DNA from 2 places in the Blastococcus sp. SYSU DS1024 genome. Region 1 is predicted to be linked to the other one. Evidence: riboswitches for the same ligand, from Rfam matches in the RefSeq annotation. Region 1 holds a riboswitch; the other holds the start of a gene.
What was found. A riboswitch is a leader RNA that binds a small molecule or an ion and turns the genes downstream of it on or off. The one in region 1 is predicted to bind thiamine pyrophosphate.
Positions count from the first base shown of each region.

Region 2: another riboswitch for thiamine pyrophosphate. It lies ahead of thiM (hydroxyethylthiazole kinase); the one in region 1 lies ahead of ACI79S_RS01680 (purine-cytosine permease family protein).

Region 1 is NZ_JBJHAA010000001.1:345,539-353,239, forward strand. Features, by position in the region: gene thiO (glycine oxidase ThiO) at 1-251, opposite strand, end outside; gene thiE (thiamine phosphate synthase) at 248-874, opposite strand; gene ACI79S_RS01680 (purine-cytosine permease family protein) at 871-2,217, opposite strand; TPP riboswitch at 2,207-2,318, opposite strand; gene ACI79S_RS01685 (thiaminase II/PqqC family protein) at 2,365-2,958, shown strand; gene ACI79S_RS01690 (TenA family protein) at 2,955-3,572, shown strand; gene ACI79S_RS01695 (Nramp family divalent metal transporter) at 3,618-4,910, opposite strand; gene ACI79S_RS01700 (Mut7-C RNAse domain-containing protein) at 5,009-5,722, opposite strand; gene ACI79S_RS01705 (SDR family NAD(P)-dependent oxidoreductase) at 5,870-6,670, shown strand; gene ACI79S_RS01710 (rhodanese-like domain-containing protein) at 6,769-7,212, opposite strand; gene ACI79S_RS01715 (alpha/beta hydrolase) at 7,291-7,701, opposite strand, start outside.
Region 2 is NZ_JBJHAA010000001.1:214,138-221,838, reverse strand. Features, by position in the region: gene ACI79S_RS01085 (hypothetical protein) at 1-384, shown strand, start outside; gene ACI79S_RS01080 (class I SAM-dependent methyltransferase) at 402-1,007, opposite strand; gene ACI79S_RS01075 (FAD-binding oxidoreductase) at 1,017-2,567, opposite strand; gene ACI79S_RS01070 (DNA polymerase IV) at 2,564-3,907, opposite strand; gene thiD (bifunctional hydroxymethylpyrimidine kinase/phosphomethylpyrimidine kinase) at 4,058-4,870, opposite strand; gene thiE (thiamine phosphate synthase) at 4,867-5,529, opposite strand; gene thiM (hydroxyethylthiazole kinase) at 5,529-6,335, opposite strand; TPP riboswitch at 6,329-6,423, opposite strand; gene ACI79S_RS01050 (DUF3291 domain-containing protein) at 6,505-7,008, shown strand; gene ACI79S_RS01045 (hypothetical protein) at 7,088-7,342, shown strand; gene ACI79S_RS01040 (helicase) at 7,358-7,701, opposite strand, start outside.

The sequences.
Region 1 (7,701 bases):
ACCGGCACGCCACCGGCCCGCTCCACCTCCGCGACGAAGGCGGGATAGCGCTCCAGCGACGCGAGGCACAGCCGGAGCAGCGACTCCTCGCCGTAGGCGGCCTCGGTGACCGGTGCGAGCATGCCGGCCGCGGCCTGCGACGCACCGCCTCCGGGCGCGTCGTCCACCACGGTGACCGGCAGGCCCCGCTGGGCCGCCCGCCACGCCACCGACAGCCCGATCAGCCCACCACCGACGACGACGACGGTCACGGCCCGCCCGCCAGGGCCCGCAGCAGTTCCCGGGTGGCGGCGCCGGGGTCGGCCGCGGCCGAGACGGCGCCCACGACGGCCACCCCGGCGGCGCCGGCGGCGAGCAGGTCCGGGATCCGCTCGGCGGTCACCCCGCCGATGGCGATCACGGGGACCTCGACCGCCTCGGCCACCGCCCGCACGCCCGCCGGGCCGAGCGCCTCGGGCAGCCCGGTCTTGGTCGTGGTCGCATGGGCGGGCCCGACGCCGAGGTAGTCGGCGCCCTGGGCCACCAGGAGGCGGGCGCGCTCCGGGTCGCGGGCCGTGCCGCCCAGGAGGTGCCCCGGGCCGGCCAGCCGGCGGACGACGTCCAGCGGCAGGTCGTCGGCGCCCAGGTGCGTGCCGTGGGCGCCGACGGCCAGCGCGAGGTCGACGCGGTCGTTGACCAGGCAGGTCGCCCCCGCGCCCGCGCAGACCTCCACCACCCGGCGGGCGAAGTCGTAGCGCTCCCGGTCGGTCGCGTCCTTGGACCGCACCTGGACCACCGGGGCGCCGGCGGCGACGGCGGCGGTCACCGCATCGAGCGCCGCCCGGCCGACCCGGGCGTCGGTGAGGACGTGCAGGCCCCCGAGGGACGCGGTCACGCTGCCGCCCGGCGGTGCCGCAGGGCGCCCGGAAGGGCCACGGCCACGGTCAGCAACGCGGCCACGGCGAGGCTCACCAGCGAGGCCGACCAGCCGTTGGCCGGGTCGATGCCCACGTCGAGCTGGCGCTCGGTCCACCACGTCGTCCAGGCGGCGCCCGGACCGGCGAAGAAGGTCGGCAGCGTGAGCTGGTAGGCCACGAAGCCGGCCACCCAGGGGAGGAGGAGCAGCGGGCGGGCGCGCGCGGTGTCGGAGGTGTCCCACGCCCCCCGGGGCAGCAGGAAGTAGGCGACGACGAAGACCCCGATGAGCGGGACGAACACCGCGCCGATCAGGAAGAGGAACGGCTCGTAGGCGGCGAGGTCGAAGGCCAGGGCGAGGGTGGTCGCCACCACGCCGACCGCCACGGCCAGCACCCGGCGGTCGAGCCGCGCCACCACGTTCTGGGCCGACACCGCCGTCGAGTACACGTTGGCGAACGCCTCGTCGACCTCCACCACCAGCAGCACCAGGACGGCGACCAGACCCAGCGGGACGGCGAGCATCGCGTCGATGACGTCCAGCCCGCCGCGGCCGTAGGCGGCCAGCGCGATGACCCCGAGGCTGAACATGGCCACGGTGGCCAGGCCGTAGCCGGACGCCGTCCCCACGAACGCGGTCCGGCCGCTGCGGACGTGCCGGGTGTAGTCGGCCGCCAGCGGGAACCACGAGATCGGCAGGGCGATGACGATGTCGGCCGCCGTCCAGAAGGACGTCGCCCCGCCCTCGGTCACCGGCGGCAGCGGCTCGGACAGGACCTGGACGAAGAGGTAGGCGACCGCGATGACCGCCGCCCAGATGGCGTAGCGGGCGAGCACGCGGACCACGCCGAGCGGGCGCAGCGCCATCAGCGTGGCGATGGCGCCCGCGGCGAGCGCGAACGGCCAGCGCGGCGCGTCGAGGGCACGGGCGGCCGCCTCGGAGATGATCAGGATCTCGAAGGCGGCCCAGCCGACGCACTGCACCAGGTTGAAGCCGGTGGGCAGGAACGAGGTCCGGCGGCCCAGCAGGCCGCGGAGCAGCACCATCGCCGGCACGCCCTCGCGGGCGCCGGCGGCGGCGCCCAGCCCCAGCAGCACCGAGCCGATGACCGCGCCGACGACGACCGCCCCGAGCGTGTGCCACAGCGGCCGGTCGGCGAGGACCACGAAGGTGGCCGCCACGGGCAGCAGCAGGCTGATGCCCAGGCTGGCCCAGAGGCCGGCGGTCTCTCGCAGGCCGAGGGTCCGGGGCGGCGGCTCGGACAGGGTGAGGGGCGCATCCTCCCCGCGGGTGGCTGCGCCGACGGTTCCGAAACTGTTCATGATCGCTCCCTACGCCGGCATTACCCGGTCAGGTTCCAGCGGTCGGCGGCGCGGCAGCCGCCCTCTCAGCCCGGTCGATCCGAGCTCCCGCACCACGGCCTCGGCCGTGACACCGCCACCCTAGGGGGTCTCGTACAGTCGGCGCCCATGCCGGTCGACGAGCTGCCCGTCCGCCATGCCGACGCGTTCGCGGACGCCACCCGCCATCCCTTCCTCACCGCCGTGCGGGACGGGACGATCGCGCCATCGGCCTTCGACACCTGGCTGGTGCAGGACGCGCGGTTCGTCGCCGACCTCCTCCGCTTCCAGGCGCGGCTGCTGGCCCGGGCGCCCCGGCCGGCCCAGGAGGTGCTCGCCCGCGGAGCCCTGGCCCTGGTCGAGGAGCTGGACTGGTTCGAGGAGCGGGCGGCGGCCCGGGGGCTGGACCTGTCCGCGCCGGCGCTCCCGGCCACGGCCGCCTACGCGGAGCTGCTCGAGCGGCTCGACGGCGCCGACGTCCCGGCCGCGCTGACCGCGCTGTGGACCATCGAGCGCACCTACCTCGACGCCTGGTCGGCCGCGCTCCCGGGCGCGCCCGCCTACCGGGAGTTCGTCGAGCACTGGACGGCGCCGGAGTTCGGCGGTTACGTGGCGGGCCTCGCGGCGGCGGCGGACGCCGTCGGCGGAGGTGACGAGCGCGTGTTCCTGGAGGTCGTCGCGGCGGAGATCGCGTTCTGGGACATGGCGGTGGCGACGGCATGAGCCTGGCCCGCGAGCTCTGGACCGCCGAGGCCGACCGCGCCGCCGCGGCGCTGGCGCACCCCTTCGTGCAGGGGATCGCCGACGGCACGCTGCCGCGGGACCGGTTCGCCGGGTACGTGGCGCAGGACGCGTTCTTCCTGGAGGCGTTCGCCCGGGCCTACGGGCTGGGCGTCGCGCACAGCCCCGACCGCGCCTGCCTCGACGTCTTCGCCGACCTGCTGGCCGGGGTGCGCGAGGAGCTGGGGCTGCACGCGTCCTACGCGCAGCGCTGGGGCATCGACCTGACCACCGTCCGGCCGGTGCCGGCGACGTCGGCCTACACCGACTTCCTGCTGGCCACGGCCTCGCTGGGCGGCGTGGCGCTGACCTGCGCGGCGATGACCCCGTGCATGCGCCTGTACGCCCACCTCGGGCAGTCGCTGGCCGGCCGGGCGTCCGGACCGTACGAGGAGTGGGTGCGCACCTACGCCGACCCGGGCTTCGAGGAGCTCGCCGCCGCCCTCGAGCGGCTGCTCGACACCGTCGCGGTCGACACCCCGGCGCTGCGGGCCGCCTACTCGCGGGCGATGCAGCTGGAGATCGGTTTCTTCGACGCCGCCTGGCGCGGCGTCTGACCGGTACGGCCGGGTGCGCGGCCCGAGCGGGAGGTGCCTGCGGGTTCAGCCGAGCAGACCGACCAGCAGGTGGGCGTTGAGGCCGATGATCAGGACCGCGATGACGCTGCCGGCCACGGTGGTGGTCCGGCGGTTCACCCAGCCGCCCATCAGGTCGCGGCGGCTGGTGAGCCACAGCAGCGGAACCAGGGCGAACGGGATGCCGAAGGACAGCACCACCTGCGACCACACCAGCGCGGTCGTCGGGTCCCCGCCCAGCACGAGCACGGCCAGCGCCGGCGCCAGGGTGATCAGCCGGCGGGTGAGCACCGGGATGTGCCGCTTGAGGAACCCGGCCATGACCACCTGCCCCGCGTGCGTGCCGACCGACGAGGACGCGAAACCCGAGGCCAGCAGCGCGAGTGCGAAGGCGAGGGCGGCGCCGGTGCCGAGCTGGTCGCCGAGCCCGGCGTGCACGCCCTCGAGGCTGTCGACCCCGCTGTCGCGGGTGAACAGCTGCGCGGCGATGACGAGCATCGCGGCGTTGACCAGCCCGGCCAGGCCCATGGCGACGACGATGTCGATCCGCTGCGCCCGCAGCAGCCGGCGCCGCCCCTCCCGGCTCCGGCCGGCGGTGACGGCGTCGCCGTAGCGGCCGGGGGTGAGCGCGGAGTGCACGTAGATCACGTGCGGCATCACCGTGGCGCCCAGGATCCCGGTGGCCAGCACCACGCTCTCGGCGCCGTCGAAGGAGGGCACCATGCCCCCGGCGAGCCCGCCCGGGTCGACGCCGGAGCCGAGGAGGGTGTAGCCGAACCCGATGCCGATGACCAGCAACAGCCCGGCGATGACCCGCTCGAACGGGCGGTACCCGCGGGACTGCGCTGCCAGCAGGATGAAGGCGACGACGGCGGTGATGATGCCGCCGATCGGCAGCGGGACCCCGAAGAGCAGGTACAGCGCCACGGCGCCGCCGACGATCTCGGCCAGGTCGGTGGCGATCGCCACCGCCTCGGCCTGCAGCCACAGCCCCCGGGTGAGCGGCTTGGGCAGCGTCTCGCGGCACAGCGTGGCCAGGTCGCGGCCGGTGGCCAGCCCGAGCTTCGCGGTCAGCGACTGGATCAGCATCGCCATGAGGTTGGCCGCGACGATGACCCACAGCAGCGTGTACCCGAAGGCGGCGCCGCCGGAGAAGTTGGTGGCGAAGTTGCCGGGGTCGACGTAGGCGACGGCGGCGACGAAGGCCGGGCCGAGCATCGACCACAGCCGGCGGCGGCCCGGCTCGGCCCGATGGGGGCGGTGCGCGGGGGCGCGCAGCGTCGTCGGCAGGACGGCGGCCTCGGTCTTCGACAGGTACACGGCGGTCCTCGCAGGCGGTCTCCGGGCGGGTGGTCGCTCCCTCCCTGCCCGGTCCGCGTGTCACGCCGGGGCCGACCCGTGGCCCCCCGGGGCCAAGGTCAGGCTTGCCTGCCCCGCCCGCTCCGGTGGGCACGCTCGACCAGCGCATCGATGCGCGCGGCGTGCGCGCCGCGCCAGTACACCCGCCCGCACGCCGGGCACCGGGCGAACGCGTCGTAGGTGCGGCGGGTGCCGGGCTCCAGCTCCTCCGCCACCTCGTCCTTCGGCACCGGGTGGACGGCGGCCCCGCAGGCGGTGCAGCGGGTGAGCGGGGCCAGCGGCAGGGAGAAGCGGTCGAGCACGTCGTCGAGCTGCTCGCCGGGCCGGCTCCCGCGGACGAGCGCGCCCTGCGGCAGGGCGCGCCGCATGAGCAGCCCCCGGTCCTGCGTGAGCAGCACCCGGTCCTCGGCGGCCGCCCGGGCGACCAGCGCCGCGTCGTCGGCGTCGTTCGACCAGGCGGCGTCGGCCCCGAGCAGCCGCAGCCGCCGGGCGAGGGCGCCCAGCCCGACGTCGAGGAGGAACCCGCCGGGCGGGACGGCGACCGGCCGCGGCACCGGGTCCACGTCGAGCACGGTGCCGGGGGCGGTCCGGTCGGCGGGCGTCGCCGGTGCGCCGTCCGCCCGGATCGCCCCCACCTCGGTCAGCGGGATCCCCGCGGCCTGCACCAGGTGCCCGGCCGTCGCCTCGGGATCGTGCGTCAGGGGCCGTTCGCCGGCGGCCCGGTACCGGGCGGACAGCAGCCACCGCAGGTCCGGGGCCGGCCGCACGCGCACCGCCGCGTCCCCGGCCCCTCCCCGCGGGCGCGACCGGTCCACGGCCGGGGGCTACCCAGGGTCGACGGCGGCCGACACGCGCCAGGAGTGCGCCGTGCGGTTCCTGGGCAGGAGCGGGCAGTCCGCCGATGCGCCCGTGGAGGTCCCGTGCCCGAAGCAACCACCCGTCCCCTCGCCCTCGTGACCGGTGCCTCCAGCGGCATCGGGCTGGAGCTGGCCAAGCAGTTCGCCGAGCACGGCTTCGACCTCGTCGTCGTCGCCGAGGATCCGGAGCTGGACGCCGCGGCCCTCCAGCTGCGCCAGCGCGGCGCCGCCGTCTCGCCCATCCGGGCCGACCTCACCGTGCGCGCGGAGGTCGAGAAGGTCGTCGCGGCCGTGCGCGGGGCAGGCCGGCCGCTGGCCGCCGCCGCGCTGAACGCCGGCGTGGGGGTCGGGGGTCGCTTCGTCGAGACCGATCTGGAGGCCGAGATCGGGATGGTGGAGCTGAACTGCGTGTCGACGCTGCACCTCGCCAAGCGGGTGGTGCAGGACATGGTGGCCCAGGGGGAGGGGCGGATCCTGTTCACCTCCTCGGTCGTCTCGCAGGCGCCCGAGCCGTTCCAGGCCGTCTACTCCGCGACGAAGGCGTTCGTGCAGTTCCTCGCGCTGGGCATCCGCGAGGAGCTCACCGACACCGGCGTCACCGTCACGGCCCTGCTGCCCGGGCCCACCGACACCGAGTTCTTCGACCGCGGCGACCTCACCGACACCAAGCTGGGTGCCAGCGACAGCAAGGACGACCCGGCCCTGGTGGCCCGCCAGGGCTTCGAGGGCCTGATGAAGGGCGAGACGTCGGTGTTCGCCGGGTCGGTGACCAGCAAGCTGATGGGGAGGCTCTCGGCGCTCATGCCCGACGCGCTCGCCGGCAAGTCCCACAAGCCGATGACCCGGCCAGGGTCCGCCGAGTAGCCCGTGGCGGGGGCGGGCGGCCTCCGGCGCGCTGCCGGTCGACCGGGTCGGGCCAGGCCACGCGGTGCCCCGCCTGGCCGACGACCCGGTGCCGGCGATCAGCACCCGCAGCTGACCCCCGGCGCCGGGGCGGTGAGCGGGTCGGCGGGGCCGCGGTGCAGGCCGTCCGGGCGCACCACGGGCAGGCCCTCCCGGGCCCAGTACTCGAACCCGCCGATCATCTCGCGCACCCGGTGGCCGAGCAGGGCGAGGCGGAGGGCGGCACGGGTGGCGCCGTTGCAGCCCGGACCCCAGCAGTAGGTGACGACCGGGACCGCGGGGTCCAGCTCCGCGGCCGCCCGGTCGGGGATCTCGGCGCCCGGCAGGTGCACGGCGCCGGGCACGTGCCCCTGCTCCCACGCCTGCGTGCTGCGGCTGTCGAGCAGGACGAACCCCGGCGCCCCCGACTCGAGTGCGGCGTGCACGTCGCTGACGTCGGTCTCCACGGCCAGCCGCCGGGCGAAGTGAGCGGCAGCCACGGCCGGTTCGGTGCTCCAGTCCATCACCGGGCCGACGCTAGGGGTGCCACCCGCCGCCGACGAGGCCCGCTCCTGCCGACCTTCGCAGCGGATCTGCCGTCCTCAGAGCGGCACGGCGAGCCCCTCCGGCGCCGGCCGGGCCAGCGCCGCCGCGACGTCGGGCCGCATCGGCGCCAGCCCCGCCCCGGCCAGGACGACGTCGCGCACGAACGTGTGCCAGCGGTGCGCCGAGCGCAGCATGCTGTGGCCGCCGGTGATGGTGAACCGCGCCACCCGCGCGCCCGCACGCTGGGCCCGGACCGCGAAATCGGCGGAGAGTTGCGCAGGCACCCACCGGTCGCCCCGGCCGTGCAGGATCGCGACGGTGCGGTCGCGCAGGTGGGCGACCGGCTCGCCGGGAGGCGTCCAGGGCGCGAGGGCGCAGACGGCGGCGACCTCGTCGTGCCCGCCCGCGCGCAGCACCGCCCGGCCACCCATCGAGTGCCCGACCAGCACGACCGGCAGATCCCCGTG
Region 2 (7,701 bases), 130 kb from region 1:
CTGGCTGCCGGCGCGCCCGCCATGGAGCTGGCGTTCGCCGTGCAGTTCCTCGACGCGGCCGCCCCGGTACGCCCGGACGCGGCCGCGCTCGTCGAGCGCCTGCGGGACGTGATCCCCGCCGACGGCCTGCTGCGCGTCGAGGGCGGCGCACCGGACGAGTACATGCGCCCGCTGGACTTCGCGCCGTTCCCCGGCGGGCCGGGCCGGTCGCTGTTCGCGCCAGGGACGGTCGAGGCGGAGCTGGACCGGCTCGAGGACGGCCAGCGGGACGACGGCGGGTGGGCGGTGGATTTCGTCAGTTACTCATCGGCGGCCGCCCTGGAGTGGCGGGGCCACCGGACCGTGCAGGCGCTCTCGCTGCTCCGGGCGAACGCCCGCCTCTGAGCCGGGGACCGTCCCGGTCAGGCGGGGCGGAGGATGGCGACCAGGAAGTCCGACTCCGGGGTGAACGGTCGCAGGTCCCACGTGGAGAGCAGCAGGTCCGGCTCCCAGCCGGCTGTCCCGGCGTCGGCGAGGAACTCGTCGAACTCGTAGCCGCGCCCGGCGCCGAACCCGATGGCGGCCCGGCCGTCGGGGGTCACGTGGGCGCGCAGCCGGCGGAGCACCTCGGTCCGCGTCGACGGCGCCAGGAAGGTCACCACGTTGCCGGCGCACACGATGGCGTCGAACGGCTCGGCCACCCCCGCGGTCGGGAGGTCCAGCTCGGCCAGGTCGCCGACCACCCACCGGGCCGCCGGGTGCTGCGCCCGTGCCTCGGCCACCAGCACGGGGTCACCGTCCACGCCGACCACCTGGTGCCCGGCCGCGGCGAGGAAGCCGCCGATCCGCCCGGTGCCCGATCCGGCGTCGAGCACCCGTGCGCCCCGCGGGAGCATGGCGTCGACCAGCCGCGCTTCCCCCACGAGGTCGTGCCCGGCGTCGGCGAGGTCGCGGAAGCGCTGGATGTAGGCGGCCGAGTGCTCCGGGTTCTCCTCCGTCAGACGCGTCCACATGCTGGGTTCGGTCATGACGTCGTTCTACACGGGGTCGACCAGCACGCCGGGGTTGAGGACCCCCGCCGGGTCGAGCGCGGCCTTGGCCGCCCGGAGGGCGACGGCGAACGGCTCCGGTCGCTGCCGGTCGTAGCCGGGGCGGTGGTCGCGGCCGACGGCGTGGTGGTGGGTCACCGTCGCGCCGAGGCGGCCCAGGGTCTCCATCGCCGCCGTCTTCACCTCGTCCCACATGGCCACCTCCGAGCCGGGCCGGCCGGCGGCGATCACCGTGAAGTACGGCGCCGGGCCGTCGGGGTAGACGTGGGTGAACCGGCAGTTGACCAGCCCGGGGGCGCCGGTGACCTGCTCCACCGCGGCACCGACCTCGGCCCGGACGGTCGCGTACAGCTCCTCGGCCCGGTCCCAGGTGCACGCCGTCTCGAAGGTCTCGACGATCGCGCTCATCCGCGCCAGGCCGTCCCGCACGTAGGGCATCCGGAGGAACGCCGACCGCCAGGCATCGGCAGCGGCATCCGTGCCGCCGCCCCCCGACGCCACCACGCCGCCGTGCTCGCGCGCCAGGTCGGTGAGCTCGGTGAGCCGCCCCTCCACCGGGTGCACCGCCGACTCCACGCCGAGGACGAGCACGCACCCGGCCGTCGCGGCGCCCGACAGCGCCGCCTCGCCGGGGTCGAGCAACCGGCAGTTCGCGGGGTGCAGTCCCGCCTGGGCGATCGCCCGGACCGCCGCCGTCGCCGTCGTCATGTCCGGGAAGCCGACCGACGCCGACGCCTTGAACCGCGGCCGGTCCTGCAGCCGCATCCAGGCCTCGGTGATCACGCCGAGCGTGCCCTCGGAGCCGAGGAACATCCGGTCCGGCGACGGGCCGGCGCCTGAGCCGGGCAGCCGCCACGACTCGCTGACGCCCACGGGTGTGACCACGCGCATCGACTCGACCAGGTCGTCGATGTGGGTGTGCAGCGTCGCGTAGTGGCCGCCGGCGCGGGTGGCCAGCCAGCCGCCGAGCGTGGAGAACTCGAAGCTCTGCGGGAAGTGCCGCAGCGTCAGCCCGTGCGGGCGCAGCTGCTGCTCGAGCACCGGCCCGAGGGCGCCGCCCTGGATGCGGGCGGCCCGGCTCACCGGGTCGACCTCCAGCACGCGGTCCAGCGCCGTCAGGTCCATCGACAGCCACGGCCGGTCGCCGCGGTACTCCACGCCGCCGACGACCGAGCTGCCGCCACCGAAGGGCACGACGACGGCGCCGGCCGACCCCGCCCAGTCGAGCAGCCGGACCACGTCGTCCTCGGTCGCCGGCCGCGCGACGGCGTCCGGGGCCCCGGCCAGGTCGGCCGACAGCGCCCGGACGACGTCCCGGTAGGCCTTGCCGAAGGCGTGCGCGGCCCGGATGGCCGGATCGGTGGTCACCGGCAGCGAGGGCGGCGTGCCGAGCCGGGACGCCGGCAGCGCCAGGTCGACGAGCGACGGGACGGCGCGGGGGCGGTCCGGCAGCCCGGGGATCATCCCGGCGAGCGCTGCGCACTCCTCGTCGGGAAGCGCCTGACCGGTCGTGCCCCAGCCCCACCACGAGCGCGTCATCCGGGCAGTCTCCAGTCCGGGGGATCGGCCGGCTGCAGGGCGGGGTCGTCGGCGGCCAGCGTGCGGACCGGCCCCGGCGGGGTCAGCGGCCCCTCGAAGCGCACCGTCACCCGCCCCAGGCCCCGGCCCCACACCCAGCCGGCGCCGAACTCGTCGTGCCGCACGTCCTGACCGGGCCACCAGCGCTTGTCCGGAGGCAGCTCGGGCTCCGCGGCCGGAACCGGCGCGTCCGGTGAGAGCGTCGGCGTCTCGTCCGGCTCGTCGGCGTCGGCGAACAGGTCGCCCTGCGCGTAGACCGACAGGCCGGAGACGCCGACGCCGAGCAGCCGCAGCCCGCCACCGGTGCCCGCCTCGGCCAGCAGCCGCCGGGCGGTGGACGCGATCAGCCGGGGGTCGTCGGTCGGCTGGGGGAGGGTCTGGGAGCGGGTGAGGGTCGTGAAGTCGTAGCGGCGCAGCTTCAGCGTCACGGTGCGGCCGGAGAACGCCGACTTCCGCAGCCGCTCCCCCACCCGGGCCGCCATCGAGTCGATCTCCCGGGTCAGCACGTCGACGTCGGTGAGGTCCCGCTCGAAGGTCTCCTCGTGCGACACCGACTTGACCTCGCGGTCGGGCACCACCGCGCGGTCGTCGTCCGCCCGGGCCAGCGCGTGCAGCCCGGCCCCGTGGGCGCGGCCGGCCAGGGCCACCAGGTCCGGCAGCGAGCGGGCCGCCAGGTCCCCCACCGTCTTCACGCCCACCTGGTGCAGCCGCCCGGCGGTGGCCGGGCCGACGCCGCCCAGCCGGGTCACGGGCAGCGGGTGCAGCACGTCCAGCTCCCGGCCGGGCGCGACCACCACCAGGCCGTCCGGCTTCTGCAGGTCCGAGCCGATCTTCGCCATCAGCTTCGACGTCCCGATCCCCACGGAGCCGGTCACTCCCCCGGTCGCCGCGGCGATCCGCTCCTTGAGCTCCGCCGCCAGCGCCGTCACGCCGTCCACCGACAGGTCGTGTCCCTCGCCGGCGGCGAGGTCGACGTAGGCCTCGTCGATGGAGACCGGCTCCACCAGCGGCGACAGCTCCCGCAGCAGCCCCATGACGACGTCGGAGGTGCGCCGGTAGGCGGCGAACCGGCCGCCCAGGAAGGCGGTGCCGGCGGGGCAGCGTCGTCGTGCCTCGGCGGTCGACATCGCCGACCGCGCACCGTAGGCGCGGGCCTCGTAGGAGGCGGTGGCGACGACACCGCGGCCACCCACCCCGCCCACGACGACCGGCCGGCCGCGCAGCGAGGGCTTGTCCCGCTGCTCGACGGCGGCGAAGAAGGCATCCAGGTCCAGATGCAGGATGCTCGCCTCCCGCCGCATCCCCCGATGATCGCCCGTCCGGGGCCGATGGTGTGCAGGGACCCGCTCAGATGGCCAGGGTGCCGGCGCCCAGCTCGGGGAGGAACGGCAGCTCGTCGATCGCGCGGCGGAGCTCCGCCGTCGCCGCCCAGGCCCGGTCGCCGAACGCGCTCATGCCGGCCAGATCCCCGCGAAGTGGTGCACCGGCCCGTGCCCGGAGCCGATGCGCAGCGCGCTGCCCCCGGTGAGCGCACGGTGCAGGTAGTCGCGTGCCGCCTCGACCAACGGCGGCCAGTCCGGCGGCCCGTCGGCCCGTGCCGCCAGCGCCGCGATCGCCGAGGACAGCGTGCAGCCGGTGCCGTGCGTGGCGGTCGTGCTCACCCGGGGCCGGCGGATCACCGTCGTCCCGGCCGCCGTGGCCAGGACGTCCACGCTCTCCGCGCCGCCCAGGTGCCCGCCCTTGAGCAGCACCGCGGCCGGGCCGAGCGCGAGCAGCGCCCGGGCCTGCGCGTGCATCCCGTCGACGTCGTCGGCCGGGTCGGTGTCCAGCAACGCGGCCGCCTCCGGGACGTTGGGCGTGACGAGGTCGGCCACCGGCAGCAGCTCTGTGCGGACGGCGGCCACCGCGTCGTCGTCGATCAGCCGGTGGCCGCTGGTCGCGACCATCACCGGGTCGCAGACGACGGGGCCGGGGCGGCGCTCGCCCAGCACGGCCGCCACCTCGCCGACCACGTCGGCGCTGCCCAGCATGCCGAGCTTGGTGGCGTGCACCTCGACGTCGTCCAGGAGCGTGCGCAGCTGCTGGCCCACGAACGCCGCCGGCACCGGGTGGACGCCGGCCACGCCCTGCGTGTTCTGGGCGGTGAGCGCGGTGAGGACGGCGGTGCCGTAGGCGCCCAGGGCGCTGAACGTCTTCAGGTCGGCCTGGATGCCCGCGCCCCCGCTGGGGTCGCTGCCGGCCACGGTGAGCGCGGTCGGTGTCATCGGGCACCCACCGGCGTCATCGCCGCGCGCAGCGCAACCGCCGCCTGCTGAGGATCGGGAGCCGCGCAGAGGGCGGAGACCACGCAGACGCCGTCCACCCCCGTGGCGGCCACGGCGGCGGCCCGGGTGGCATCGATGCCGCCGATCGCCACCGCCAGCAACCCACCGGCGCGCGCCGTGCGCGTGAGCTCCCGCACCGCCTCCAGCCCGAGCCCGGGACCCGCCTCCGGCTTGGTAGGGGTCGCCCAGACCGGGCTCAGCCCCACCAGGTCGACGGTGCCCCGCGGCAGCCGCAGCGTCGCGGCGAGGTCGTCGGCGCTCTCGACGGACAAACCGAGGAACCGGTCGGGGCCCAGCAGCCCGCGCACCTCCGCGGCCGGCAGGTCCGCCTGACCCACGTGCACGCCGTCGGCTCCGGCCAGCAGGGCGACGTCGACGGCGTCGTTCACGATGACCGGGACGTCCGGCCGGTCGGCCACCGCGTGCTGGACCGCGCGGGTGAGCGCCAGGAGGTCCCGGCGGGAGGCGTGCTTGTCGCGCACCTGCACGGCGGTGACGCCGCCGGCCACCGCCGCGCGCACCACGTCGGCCACCGGGCGCGGCCGGCACAGCGCCGTGTCGGTGACCAGGTACAGGGTCGGGTCGAACGGGGGCCGCATCAGGCGGTCCGCACGTCCGCGCCGGCGAGGTCCTCCGGGCCGACCGCGTCCAGGGCATCGAGCCAGGCGGGCGCGAACGTGCCGGGGCCCGCGGCGGTCGCGGCAGCCCGCTCCGCGGCGAGCGCGACGTGCGCGTGCGCGGCGACCGCACCGGTCAGGGGGTCGCCGGTCGCGGCGACGTATGCCGCCACCAGGGCGCCGAGCGCGCAGCCGGCCCCCGTGGTGCGGGTCAGCAGCGGTGAGCCGCCGCCCACCCGGACGGTCCGCGTGCCGTCGGTGATCAGGTCCACCTCGCCGCTGACGGCCACCACACCCCCGGTGCGCCCGGCGAGGCCCGCGGCGGCGGAGGCGGCGTCGTCGGCCCCGGCGGTGCTGTCGACCCCGCGGCCGCCGGCACCGGCTCCGGCCAGCGCCATGACCTCCGAGGCGTTGCCGCGGACCACGGAGGGCGAGTGCTCCAGCAGTTCGGCTGCCAGCGCCGTCCGGTAGGCCAGCCCACCGACGGCGACGGGGTCGAGCACCCACGGTGTGCCCGCCGCACGGGCCGACGCGGCGGCCAGCCGCATCGCCTCGGCGGTGCGCGCGTGCACGGTGCCCACGTTGACCAGGACGGCGGAGGCGACGGCGGCGAAGTCCCCGGCTTCCTGGGGCGCGTCGACCATCGCCGGCGCGGCGCCCACGGCGAGCAGCGCGTTCGCCGTGAGCGTCTGCACGACCGTGTTGGTCAGGCAGTGGACGAGCGGTGCGTTCTCGCGCAGCGCCGTGCGGGCAGCGCGCAGGTCGACGACTTCCACAGCAGCGGACATGCCGGTGACATCCCTTCGCCAGTGCGAACTGGAGCAGGTTCGGCGGGTGTGTTCTCAGTCCCGGGCGGGGACACCCCGTGCCACGTACGGGCTCGAACCTAGCGCAGCGGACCGGCTGCCGTCACCGCCGACCTGGTCCGCGGCCGGGCGGGCGCCCTACGGTCGCCCCGTGGACCACCATCTCGCCCAGGTCAACGTCTCCCGGCTGCTCGCCCCGCTCGGCAGTCCCGTGCTGGCCGACTTCATGGCTGCACTCGACGAGGTCAACGCCGAGGCCGACCAGGCGCCCGGCTTCGTCTGGCGGCTGCAGACCGAGGACGGCAACGCCACCTCGGTGCAGGCGTTCGGCTGGGACGCCGCGGGCAGCCACGGCGTGATCGTCAACCTCACCGTCTGGCGGGACGTCGAGTCGCTGGCCGCCTACGTGTTCGGTGGGCGGCACGTGCAGATCATGCGGCGGCGCCGGGAGTGGTTCCACCGCGCCGCCGAGGCGACGACCGCGCTGTGGTGGATCCCGGCCGGCTCGCTGCCCACCACCGACGACGCCGAGGCGCGGATCCGCCACCTGCGGGCGCACGGGCCCACGCCGGAGGTGTTCACCTTCCGCACCCGCTTCCCGCCGCTGGAGGGGATCGTGGCGCCGTCATCGGACGACTGGCTCTGCCCGGCATGAGCCTGCTGGTCGCCCACGGCCTCCGTGGCCGGGCCTGCCGTCGCTTGCCCGCTCGTCGGTCGCCCGCCACGCTGTGCGGATGGTGCGGAGCGGAACGAGCGTGGGCACGGTCGTCCGGTGGGACGGCGACGAGGGCGGCGGCCTCGTCGAGTCGCCGGACCTCCACGGCCACTGCTGGGTCGAGGTGGGAGCGCTGCATCCCAGCGCCCGCGGCTCCCTTCGCGCGGGGCAGGTCGTGGACGTCTCCTGGACCGAGACCGGCGTCGGCGACCATCCCGTCCGGGCCGACCTGGTGACGCCTCGCGACGACCTGCAGGCCACCCCGGGCGCCTGAGCCCGGGCGGTGCGTTCAGCCCTCGGTGAGGGCGGCGGCGGGCAGCCAGTCGGCGTCGAGGAGTTCGGCGATCTCCTGCAGCGCCGAGGTGTCCGCCCCGGCCGTGGAGCCGCTGACGGCGAGCCGCTCGACCATCACCCGGGCCACCTGCTCCTCGACCGTGTCGGCGGCGAACGCCACACGCCACGGCGAGGTGCGCCCGTCGCGGTGGGTGCGCCCGGTGACCTGCCGGGCCTGGATGCCGGAGAACCGCGGCTGGTGGAACAGGCCCACGCGTGGCGCCTCCGACGCCGTCGCCCCGCCGGGCAGCAGCTCGCCGGCGTGCAGGCTGATCGACGCGGTCACCGTGAACACGCACA